One region of the Marinobacter flavimaris genome, then DNA from elsewhere that is predicted to be linked to it. Evidence: predicted binding sites of a transcription regulator. Region 1 holds the regulator's gene; each other region holds the start of a gene.
The links. Region 1 encodes sigma-54, which starts transcription at its own class of promoters, with help from an activator protein. Its sites were predicted from a motif close to ANTGGCATNNANNTTGCTNT; they were not measured.
Positions count from the first base shown of each region.

Region 1 (3,256 bases):
CGACGTGATTCACTATGATACCGCTGGCCGCGTTGTAACCGCAGAAGGCGGCGCCGAGACCGGCGATGGCACTGGCCGGGTAGAAATGGTGATCCAGCCGCGAAGCGCCGACAGACGCACTGACAAACAGGAAACCGATGGCAGTTCTGAGAGCCAGTAACCTGGCAAAGAGTTACAAACAGAAAAAAGTGGTTATCGATGTGTCCCTGGAAATCCGAAGCGGGGAAATTGTTGGACTGCTAGGCCCCAACGGCGCCGGGAAAACCACCTGTTTCTACATGATCGTGGGGCTGGTACCTGCCGATCACGGGCGGATAACTATCGACAGCCGGGATATCACGCCGCTGCCGATGCACGGTCGGGCCCGCCAAGGCATCGGCTATCTGCCACAGGAAGCCTCGGTTTTCCGCAAACTGTCTGTGCGCGACAACATCATGGCGATCCTTGAGACGCGGCAGGGCCTGACCAAGGCAGACCGGCAGAAAAAGCTCGAGGAGCTGCTGGAGGAATTCCACATCACCCATATACGGGACAGCGTTGGTATGGCCCTGTCCGGTGGTGAGCGGCGACGGGTGGAAATTGCCCGGGCCCTGGCCATGGAGCCGGCTTTCATCCTGCTGGATGAGCCCTTCGCCGGTGTGGACCCCATATCCGTCAGTGACATCAAACACATCATCCGGCACCTTCGGGACAAAGGCATTGGCGTTTTGATCACCGACCACAACGTGCGTGAGACCCTGGACATCTGCGAGAATGCCTACATTGTTTCCGGCGGCCACATCATCGCCTCCGGCAATGCCGACGCCATCCTGGCCAACCAGCAGGTCAAGGAAGTCTATCTCGGCGACGAATTCAGACTCTGACACCCAATGGCTGATTGTTTTGATGATCTGTAGCAAGTAAACTCGGCAAAGAACTTGCTAGGGTAAATTAAAATCACGGCAAGTAACCGGCATATAAAGATTTTTTCACGACTTATGACACAACGCGCTGATGAGTGACGGATCCTGAACCATGGTTATGAAAGCCTCCTTACAGTTAAAGCTGGGTCAAAGCCTGACCATGACGCCCCAGCTGCAACAGGCGATCCGGCTTCTCCAGCTCTCCACTCTCGACCTCCAGCAGGAAATCCAGCAGGCACTGGAATCCAACCCCATGCTGGAGACCTCCGAGGACGATGACCAGACCGACGCAGCCAGCGAAAACGACGAGCGCGAGGCCAACGCCACCGAGTCCGCCGCTGAAGCTGCCCCGGAACCGGCCAGCGACTGGGATGAATCCGAGAACGGCCCGGACTGGTCCTCGGAGAACGAGATTCCTGACAACATTCCGGACGATCTGCCGGTTGATACCGCCTGGGACGACATCTACCAGTCCGCACCAGCGCCGGCAGCCCGCAACGACGACGAAAACGATCACGATTTCGAAACCCGTAATTCCCCGACCGAAACGCTTCAGGATCACCTGGAATGGCAGCTCAATCTGACGCACCTCAGTGAACGGGACCAGGCCATTGCCCATGCCCTGATGGATGCAGTGGACGAACGGGGCTATATCACCAGCCCGCTGGAGGAAATCCACGCCGGACTGCTGGATGAGAACGATGAAGACCCCCTTGAACTGGATGAAGTGGAAGCCGTGCTTCACCGCCTGCAACACTTTGATCCGCCCGGCGTGTTTGCCCGGGACCTACAGGAATGCCTGCTGATCCAGCTCAACCAGCTGCCGCCGGAAACACCCTGGCTGGCCCAGGCACGCCTTGTAATTACCCATTACATCAACCTGCTGGGCAACCGCGATTACGCCCAGTTGCTGCGCCGCAGCCGCCTGAAAGAAGACCAGTTGCGGGATGTCCTGGCGCTGATCACCGGCCTGAATCCGCGGCCGGGCGATGTCATTGACCGGGCCGAACCCGATTATGTGATTCCGGACGTGATCGTTCGCAAACACAATGGCCGCTGGCGTGTTGAGCTGAATCCTGAAATTGCACCGCGCATCCGGGTCAATGCCAGCTATGCTTCTCTTATAAGGCGTGCGGACAGCAGTGCCGACAACACCTACCTGCGGGATCAGTTGCAGGAGGCGAAATGGTTTATCAAGAGCCTGCAGAGCCGCAATGAAACCCTGCTGAAAGTGGCGACCCGTATTGTCGAGCACCAGCAAGGATTCCTGGATCAGGGTGAAGAAGCCATGAAACCGCTGATCCTCTCTGATATCGCCCAGGCGGTTGAGATGCATGAGTCCACGATTTCCCGGGTCACCACCCAGAAATACATGCACACCCCCCGGGGAATTTTCGAGCTGAAATATTTCTTCTCCAGCCATGTCAGCACTGACGAAGGCGGTGAATGTTCTTCCACGGCGATCCGCGCGATGATCAAAAAGCTGATTGCCGCGGAAACGCCCAAAAAGCCGTTGAGCGACAGTAAAATTGCAGCCATGCTAGGAGAACAGGGAATCAAGGTTGCGCGACGCACCGTTGCCAAGTACCGGGAGGCCATGCACATTCCGCCTTCGAACGAACGCAAGCGGCTGGTCTGAACACCCCGGGGTCCGGGCGCAACGTACTATTTGCCGGCGCACAATGCGCCAGCACCCAGACCGGCTCCCGGGAGCCGGAACGATGACAACAGGAGACGCCTATGCAACTCAATATTTCAGGCCATCACGTAGAACTTACTCCCGCACTGAAGGATTATGTTTCAGAGAAGTTCCAGAAGCTCGAGCGTCACTTTGACCACATCAGCAACTGCCAGGTAACCCTGGAAGTGGAGAAGGTGCGCCAGATTGCGGAAGCCACGCTGCACGTGGTTGGTGGTGAGATTCACGCAAAGGCAGAAAATGAGGATATGTACGCAGCCATCGATGCCCTGATCGACAAGCTTGACCGTCAGATCCTCAAGCACAAGGAAAAGAATGTAGACCGGATGCACGGAAACGGCTCTCGCTAACTGACTGTTTTCATGCAATTCATCTAATCGAGCTGCGACATGAGTAACGTGTCGCAGCCTTTTTTTTAACGGAAACGCAGTCGATCCATGAGCGACACATCCCTGACCATAGAGAACATTCTTGCTCCGGAGCTCACCCTCTGCAGGGTAGCTGCGTCCAGCAAGAAACGGGCCCTGGAGTTTATTGCCGAGCAGATAAACCATCAGGACAACACGCTCAGCGAGACCCAGCTCTTCAACAACCTGATTTCCCGCGAGCGCCTGGGCAGCACCGGCATTGGCCAGGGAATCGCCATTCCCCACTG
Region 1 is NZ_CP171359.1:2,155,664-2,158,919, forward strand. Features, by position in the region: gene lptA (lipopolysaccharide transport periplasmic protein LptA) at 1-160, shown strand, start outside; gene lptB (LPS export ABC transporter ATP-binding protein) at 138-863, shown strand; gene ACGK9W_RS10100 (RNA polymerase factor sigma-54) at 1,015-2,541, shown strand; gene hpf (ribosome hibernation promoting factor) at 2,643-2,951, shown strand; gene ptsN (PTS IIA-like nitrogen regulatory protein PtsN) at 3,039-3,256, shown strand, end outside.

Region 2 (3,256 bases), 190 kb from region 1:
GAGCGCGATGCCTTCGAGGTGCCCGAGCACCATGCCGCCAATACCGAACACCAGGGTAACGCCTACGATAACCAGGTTGCGAGACTGCGACAGATCTACCTGGTGGCGGATCAGTGTGTTCAGGCCAACGACGGCAATGGAACCGAACAGCAGGCAGAGGATGCCGCCCATGACGGGCACCGGGATGGTTTGCAGTGCTGCGCCGAATTTGCCAACGAAAGCCAGAACAATGGCGATGCAGGCAGCCCACCACATGACCTTGGGGTTGAAATTCTTGGTGAGCATAACGGCGCCGGTGACTTCCGAGTAGGTGGTGTTGGGCGGTCCTCCAAGCATGGAGGCGGCGCTGGTGGCCAGGCCGTCACCCAGCAGGGTGCGGTGCAGGCCCGGCTTTTCCAGGTAGTTCTTTCGGGTCACGTTGCCGATGGCCAGCACGTCACCGATGTGTTCAATGGCCGGGGCAATGGCGACGGGGATCATGAACAGCACGGCGCCCCAGCTGAATTCCGGCGCAACAAAGTTGGGAACGGCGAACCAGGCGGCGTCCCGGATTGGCGTGGTATCCACGATACCGGCAAACGCGGAGAGGATGTAGCCGGTGATAACGCCGAACATGATCGGAATCAGCCGGAAAATGCCTTTCGACCAGACCGACATGATGATGGTTACGGCCAGCGAGATCATGGCGATCCAGATCGCCGTGTCGTAGGGAATCAGCTGGTTGGCGCCATCACCGGTGCGGCCGGAGGCCATGTGAACGGCAACCGGCGCCAGGCCGAGACCGATAGTCATGATCACCGGGCCGATAACCACTGGCGGCAGCAGGCGGCGGACAAAGCCGGTGCCCCGCAGCCGCACCAGTCCACTGAGGAAAATATAGAGAATACCCGCTGCCATCAGGCCGCCGAGTGTCTCTTCCATGCCGAACTTGCCTTTGGAGGCAATCACGGGGGCAATAAAGGCGAAGGACGACGCGAGGAAAATCGGGATCTGACCGCCGGTCACCACGTGAAAGATCAGGGTGCCCAGGCCGGCGGTGAACAGGGCCACGTTGGGATCCAGCCCGGTAATCAGTGGCATCAGAACCAGCGCGCCGAACGCCACCAGCAGCATCTGGGAGCCAGCAATGGCCTGTTTCCAGACCGGGTCGTTGGTATGGTCCTGCATTCTTAAACGTCCTTTTGCTTGGTGCCGAAGATTTTGTCGCCGGCATCGCCGAGACCCGGAAGGATGTAGCCTTTGTCGTTGAGGCGCTCATCAACGGAGGCGGTGTAGATAGACACGTCCGGATGTTTTTCCAGAACCTTTTCAACACCTTCGGGCGCGGCAACCAGCACCAGGGCCCGGATCTCGGTGCTGCCGGCCTTCTTGAGCAGGTCAATGGTGGAGATCATTGAGCCGCCGGTGGCGAGCATCGGATCGACAATCATGGCCATACGCTGGTCCAGTTCGCCCACCAGCTTTTCAAGGTAGGTGCTGGCCTCGAGGGTTTCCTCGTTGCGGATCTGGCCGACAACACTGACCCGGGCCACCGGAATCAGGCTGAGGACACCGTCAAGCATGCCAAGGCCGGCCCGCAGGATCGGCACGATGGTGACCTTCTTGCCGTGAATCTGTTCCACGTTAACCGGCCCTGCCCAGCCTTCGATGGTCTTTTCCTGCAGATTGAAGTCTTTGGTGGCCTCGTAGGTCAGGAGTGCACCGACTTCCTGTGCCAGCTCCCGGAAATTCTTGGTGCTGATATCCGCACGGCGCATGATGCCGAGCTTGTGGCGGATCAGAGGGTGTTTTACCTCGTGGATTGGCATGGGGTCACCTGTGTGTCTGGTTGGAATTTTGGCGTCGCGATCAAATGGCGCAAGGATACCGCATCTGGCAAGGGGAGTCAGGCCGCAAATGGCCGGTTCCGTGAAATCCACTAAGGGCTGGTACGGATCTTGCGATAACCCTTCCAAACGACGCTCCGGTGTCAGATTTTCGACCTTCAAAACGCCTGCAGGCACGGCCAATCGGAGAAGTATCCGGCATGGACAGAGCTTTAGTCCTCAATAACGTCAAAACCCTGACGCGGGGCAACCTGGGCATACCAATCATGCTGATGGGCTTGCTGGGCATGATGATTCTGCCCATGCCGGCGTTCCTCCTGGACGTGTTCTTTACTTTCAACATCACCCTGTCCATTGTCATTCTGCTGGTGTGTGTCTACGCCCTGCGGCCGATGGAGTTTGCGTCCTTCCCGACAGTCCTGCTGGTAGCCACACTTCTGCGTCTCGCCCTGAACGTGGCGTCTACCCGGATTGTTCTGCTGAACGGCCACGAAGGCGGCGATGCCGCCGGTAAGGTGATTGAATCCTTCGGTGCGGTACTGATCGGTGGTAACTATGCTGTGGGTCTGGTGGTGTTTGCGATCCTGATGATCATCAACTTCCTGGTGGTGACCAAGGGCGCCGGCCGGGTGTCCGAGGTGAGTGCCCGTTTTACCCTGGATGCCATGCCCGGCAAACAGATGGCCATTGATGCGGACCTGAACGCCGGCCTGATCAATCAGGACGAAGCCAAGCATCGTCGTGCCGAAATCGCCCAGGAAGCGGATTTCTACGGCTCCATGGACGGTGCGTCCAAGTTTGTGAAAGGCGACGCCATTGCCGGCCTGCTGATTCTTGCGATCAACATCATTGGCGGTATTGCCATTGGTATGCTGCAGCACGGCCTGGATTTCGGGCTGGCCATGGAGCGATATGCGCTGCTGACCATTGGCGACGGCCTGGTGGCACAGATTCCCTCGCTGCTGCTGTCCACGTCTGCTGCAATCATGGTAACGCGGGTTACCTCCAGCCAGGACATGGGCGGCCAGATCCTCCAGCAAATGTTCAGTGCGCCCAAGGCGCTGTCCATTGCCGCCGCTATCCTGATCATTCTCGGTCTGATTCCCGGAATGCCCCACGTGGCCTTCCTGGGTCTGGGTGCACTGGCCGCCGGCGCTGCCTGGTATATCTGGAAGCACCAGAGACAGACCGTCGAAGAAGATGGCGCATTCCCGACTAGGGGCGCGGGCGGGGCGGCTCCACGGCCGGCGGGTCGGGATCTGCCGCCGGGCGGTGACGCTGGTGGCGATCAGGGTCGTCAGCTGCCGGCACCCGGAGAGACCAAGGAGCTGGGCTGGGACGACGTGTCCACCGTCGATATCGTCGGTCTGGAAGTGGGTTACCGGCTGATTCCGCTGGTCGACAAGTCCCAGGGTGGCCAGTTGCTCAGC
Region 2 is NZ_CP171359.1:1,967,903-1,971,158, reverse strand. Features, by position in the region: gene ACGK9W_RS09125 (uracil-xanthine permease family protein) at 1-1,167, opposite strand, end outside; gene upp (uracil phosphoribosyltransferase) at 1,170-1,808, opposite strand; gene flhA (flagellar biosynthesis protein FlhA) at 2,027-3,256, shown strand, end outside.
Region 2: flhA (flagellar biosynthesis protein FlhA) is a predicted target of sigma-54. The motif match lies at 1,925-1,944, and genes of this name have one in related genera.

Region 3 (3,256 bases), 180 kb from region 1:
CGGTCTGCCGGATGGCTGGCTGATCCGGACCACCGGAGAACTCCTGGCATTGCCATCGCGGCATCTTCCCCTCGGTATCCTTGCACCAGATCAGTTCAATGCCGATTTCGAGAGGGTTGGTGCCGCCCCTGGCGACAGAGTGCTGATGATGACCGACGGCTTTCTGGAATCTGCCGACAGCGCCGGCAACGTGTTCGGTGAGCAGGGCGTTACCGGCACGCTTGACCGGCTGGACGATGGGGACCATCCGTTCGATGCCATGATGTCCGCGGTTCACCGGTTCACCGGCAACTTTGAGGATGGCGATGACCTGACGCTCTGTTGTCTGGAAATGATGGACGAGGCGGGGCTGGCTACCCTGCCAGATCGTGCCGCACCGTCTGCTCTTGCCGGGCCGGCGGAATGGCGCTGCAGCTATGAAATCCGGGAAAGGACCCTCGGAGAGTTCAGTCCCCTGCCTCTGTTGCTTCATATCTGTATGGAGGTGCCGGGTCTTCGACGGAAGAGCGGCGAAATCTATACCCTGCTGGCGGAACTCTACAACAACGCGCTGGAGCACGGTGTTCTGGAACTCCCGTCAGAATGGAAGCACTCACCGGAGGGCTTTGGCCGCTACTACGCGGAGCGCAATCGGCGCCTGGCCAACGTGGAGGGTCACTACATCCGGTTCACACTGCACCATTCCCTGAAACCGGATGGAGGTCGGCTTCGTGTTATCTGTGAGGACAGCGGCCAAGGGTTTGATTTTCACAATCATCCCAGCGTGGCCCCCGGTAATTCCCCAACCATGAGCGGGCGCTATGCAGGGCGGGGCCTGCTGCTGTTGAAACGTCTGGCGGAGACCATCAGGTTTCATGAACAGGGCAATCATGTTGAAATTGTCTACGATTGGCAGTTCGCCCGTACAGCGGAGAATCGAGATGACTGATAAACCACACCTGGACGAGGAGGCACTGGCTGAGCTTCGAGACGTCATGGAGGACGAATTCGAAGTGCTGATACAGACCTATGTTGCAGATTCCCGCGACAGGATTCGGGGATTGCAAGAAGCCCTGAGGGCTGACGATAGTGACGCCTTTGCCAAGACGGCCCATAGCTTCAAGGGCAGTTGTATCAATATTGGCGCCCCACGACTTGGCGATCTCTGCCTGAGGGCGGAAATCGCAGGAAAGGAATCCCGGCTGGACGATGCCTCGGGATTACTGGATGACATCGCCCGGGAATTCGAACAGGTAATCGCAGGCCTGGATGGCTTGATGGTGGGGTGAATCAGGTCTATTCAGGCCGTTTGTCAGGCGAAGCAGGTGTGCGCTGGCATCACAATTGCTTTGTCCTTCGCATTGAGTGGATTAACCGCCCATGCACCGGCCAGGTCCGGCAAGGTGAGGGCGACAATGCGATAAAAGCGGCAAGAGGTTGCCATGGCCCAGATGGTTCTTCCCCAAACCCCCGCGCCCGGGACGCAACAAGATCCCGGCCCGTCAAAATCCGGAGCCAGCCGAGATCCGGCTGACAGGAAAAGCGATTTCGACTCTGTCTCCCAGGCTGAGCAAAAGCGGCTCGATCGCCAGAAGGCGGATCGGGCCGCTGAGGCCAGATCTGCCGATGAATCCCGGGCGGCCCGGGACACACCTTCAGAGACGAAAACGGAAGCAAACGCGAACGCTGATCCAAAGGGTGGCGAAAAAGCCAACGCTGCCACGGATGCTGAATCACAGGACGCGGACTGGGCCGCTGTAGCAGGTGATGGCAAATCAGAGCCGACGGCGCTTCCCCTTACCTTTGTCGAGTTGCAGTCCTGGCTGAATCCAAAAGCCGGAGGTGCCGGTGAGTCCGCCATGTCAGCTACAATGCCGGGAGTCGGCGTCAATGCTGCCAACGGTGTTTCGGGCCAAGCGAATTCCGTTGCCGGATTGTTCAGTGGCCTTCTCACAGGGGCCTCGGGTCAGAAAGCTCAGTCCGGATCCGGCGGTGTTTCCGGCGATGCGACACTGACAGATGTCATGAAGGCCTCAGTGCTCACCGACTCCGGCCGCAATGCGGATTCCGGCTCGTTGATCAATTCTGGCCGCTTCCAGTCCGCCATGGATCTGGTGTCCCAGCAAGCGGCCAATAATGCCAATGGGGCAGCAAAACTGACGGCCGAGAACGCTGCGCCATTACGAGGTTATGCTACGTCCATTGATGTGCCGGTAGGCCATGCAGAGTGGGGCGACAAACTGGTGGGCAAGCTCAGCTGGCTGACTGCCCGTAACATGTCGGTTGCCGAAATCCACCTGACACCACCGGACATGGGCCCCATGGAGGTCAAGGTCCGGGTGCAGAACGAGCAGGCGAGTATTACGGTCCATTCGGCCAATCCCGTGGTCCGTGACCAGCTTGAACTGCATTCCCACCGGCTCAGGGATATGCTGGGTGAGCAGGGAATGTCGTTGGCAGGCTTCGATGTTTCCGATTCGCCTCGCCAGCAGACCGGCGAGCAGGGCACCGGAAACGATAATGGCTCCGGTGGCGGTTCGGCATCGCTGGTCGCTGGCGATCAGGACGATGAAGGCATCAGCTCCGGCAGCCTTGATCTCAGCTGGAAAGGCGAAGTAGACATCTTCGCCTGATACCCTTCGATATTCTCTTCCAATCTCCTTTGCCCATCCTTCCCGGCAACGCTAAACTGCTGTTCTGAACGGGAAGGTTGGGTGTTCTGGCCCGCCCTTTGCATCCAATCCTGAAAAGTCGCGGAAAATTGCTCCCCGTGACGGATTTCTGGCAAAGCGAACATTATGGCTGAAAATAACGAATCTGAAGCGGCTCCTGCCAAGAAGGGAAAACTGAAACTGATCATCATGCTGGTTGTGGTGGTGATCCTGGCCATTGTGCTGTCTGTGGTGGGTACCCTGTGGTTCCTGGGCGGCGGTCTTCCGGGCATGGGGGAGGAAGAGGGTGACGCAACCGAGGTTGCAGAGGAAACCTTTATTCCCAGCAGCTACTACCAGATGGAAAAAGCCATCGTTACCACGGTTCAGGCTGAGGGTCGCCAACGCTACGCCCAGGCTTATCTGGCGCTGGAGTCCACCGATCCACAGGCGCTTGAAGCTGCCAAGCTGCACATGCCTCTCATTCGAAGCCAGCTGGTGACAGTCCTTGGTAGCAGTAACTTCAACGAGCTGCAGACGCCCGAGGGCCGCAGTGGCCTGGCCGAGCGGATGCTAACCACGGTGAATCAGGTTCTGGAGCAGGAAGGCGAGCCCGCCATCAAACG
Region 3 is NZ_CP171359.1:1,977,038-1,980,293, reverse strand. Features, by position in the region: gene ACGK9W_RS09185 (PP2C family protein-serine/threonine phosphatase) at 1-928, shown strand, start outside; gene ACGK9W_RS09180 (Hpt domain-containing protein) at 921-1,268, shown strand; gene ACGK9W_RS09175 (flagellar hook-length control protein FliK) at 1,422-2,612, shown strand; gene fliL (flagellar basal body-associated protein FliL) at 2,778-3,256, shown strand, end outside.
Region 3: ACGK9W_RS09175 (flagellar hook-length control protein FliK) is a predicted target of sigma-54. The motif match lies at 1,311-1,330, and genes of this name have one in related genera.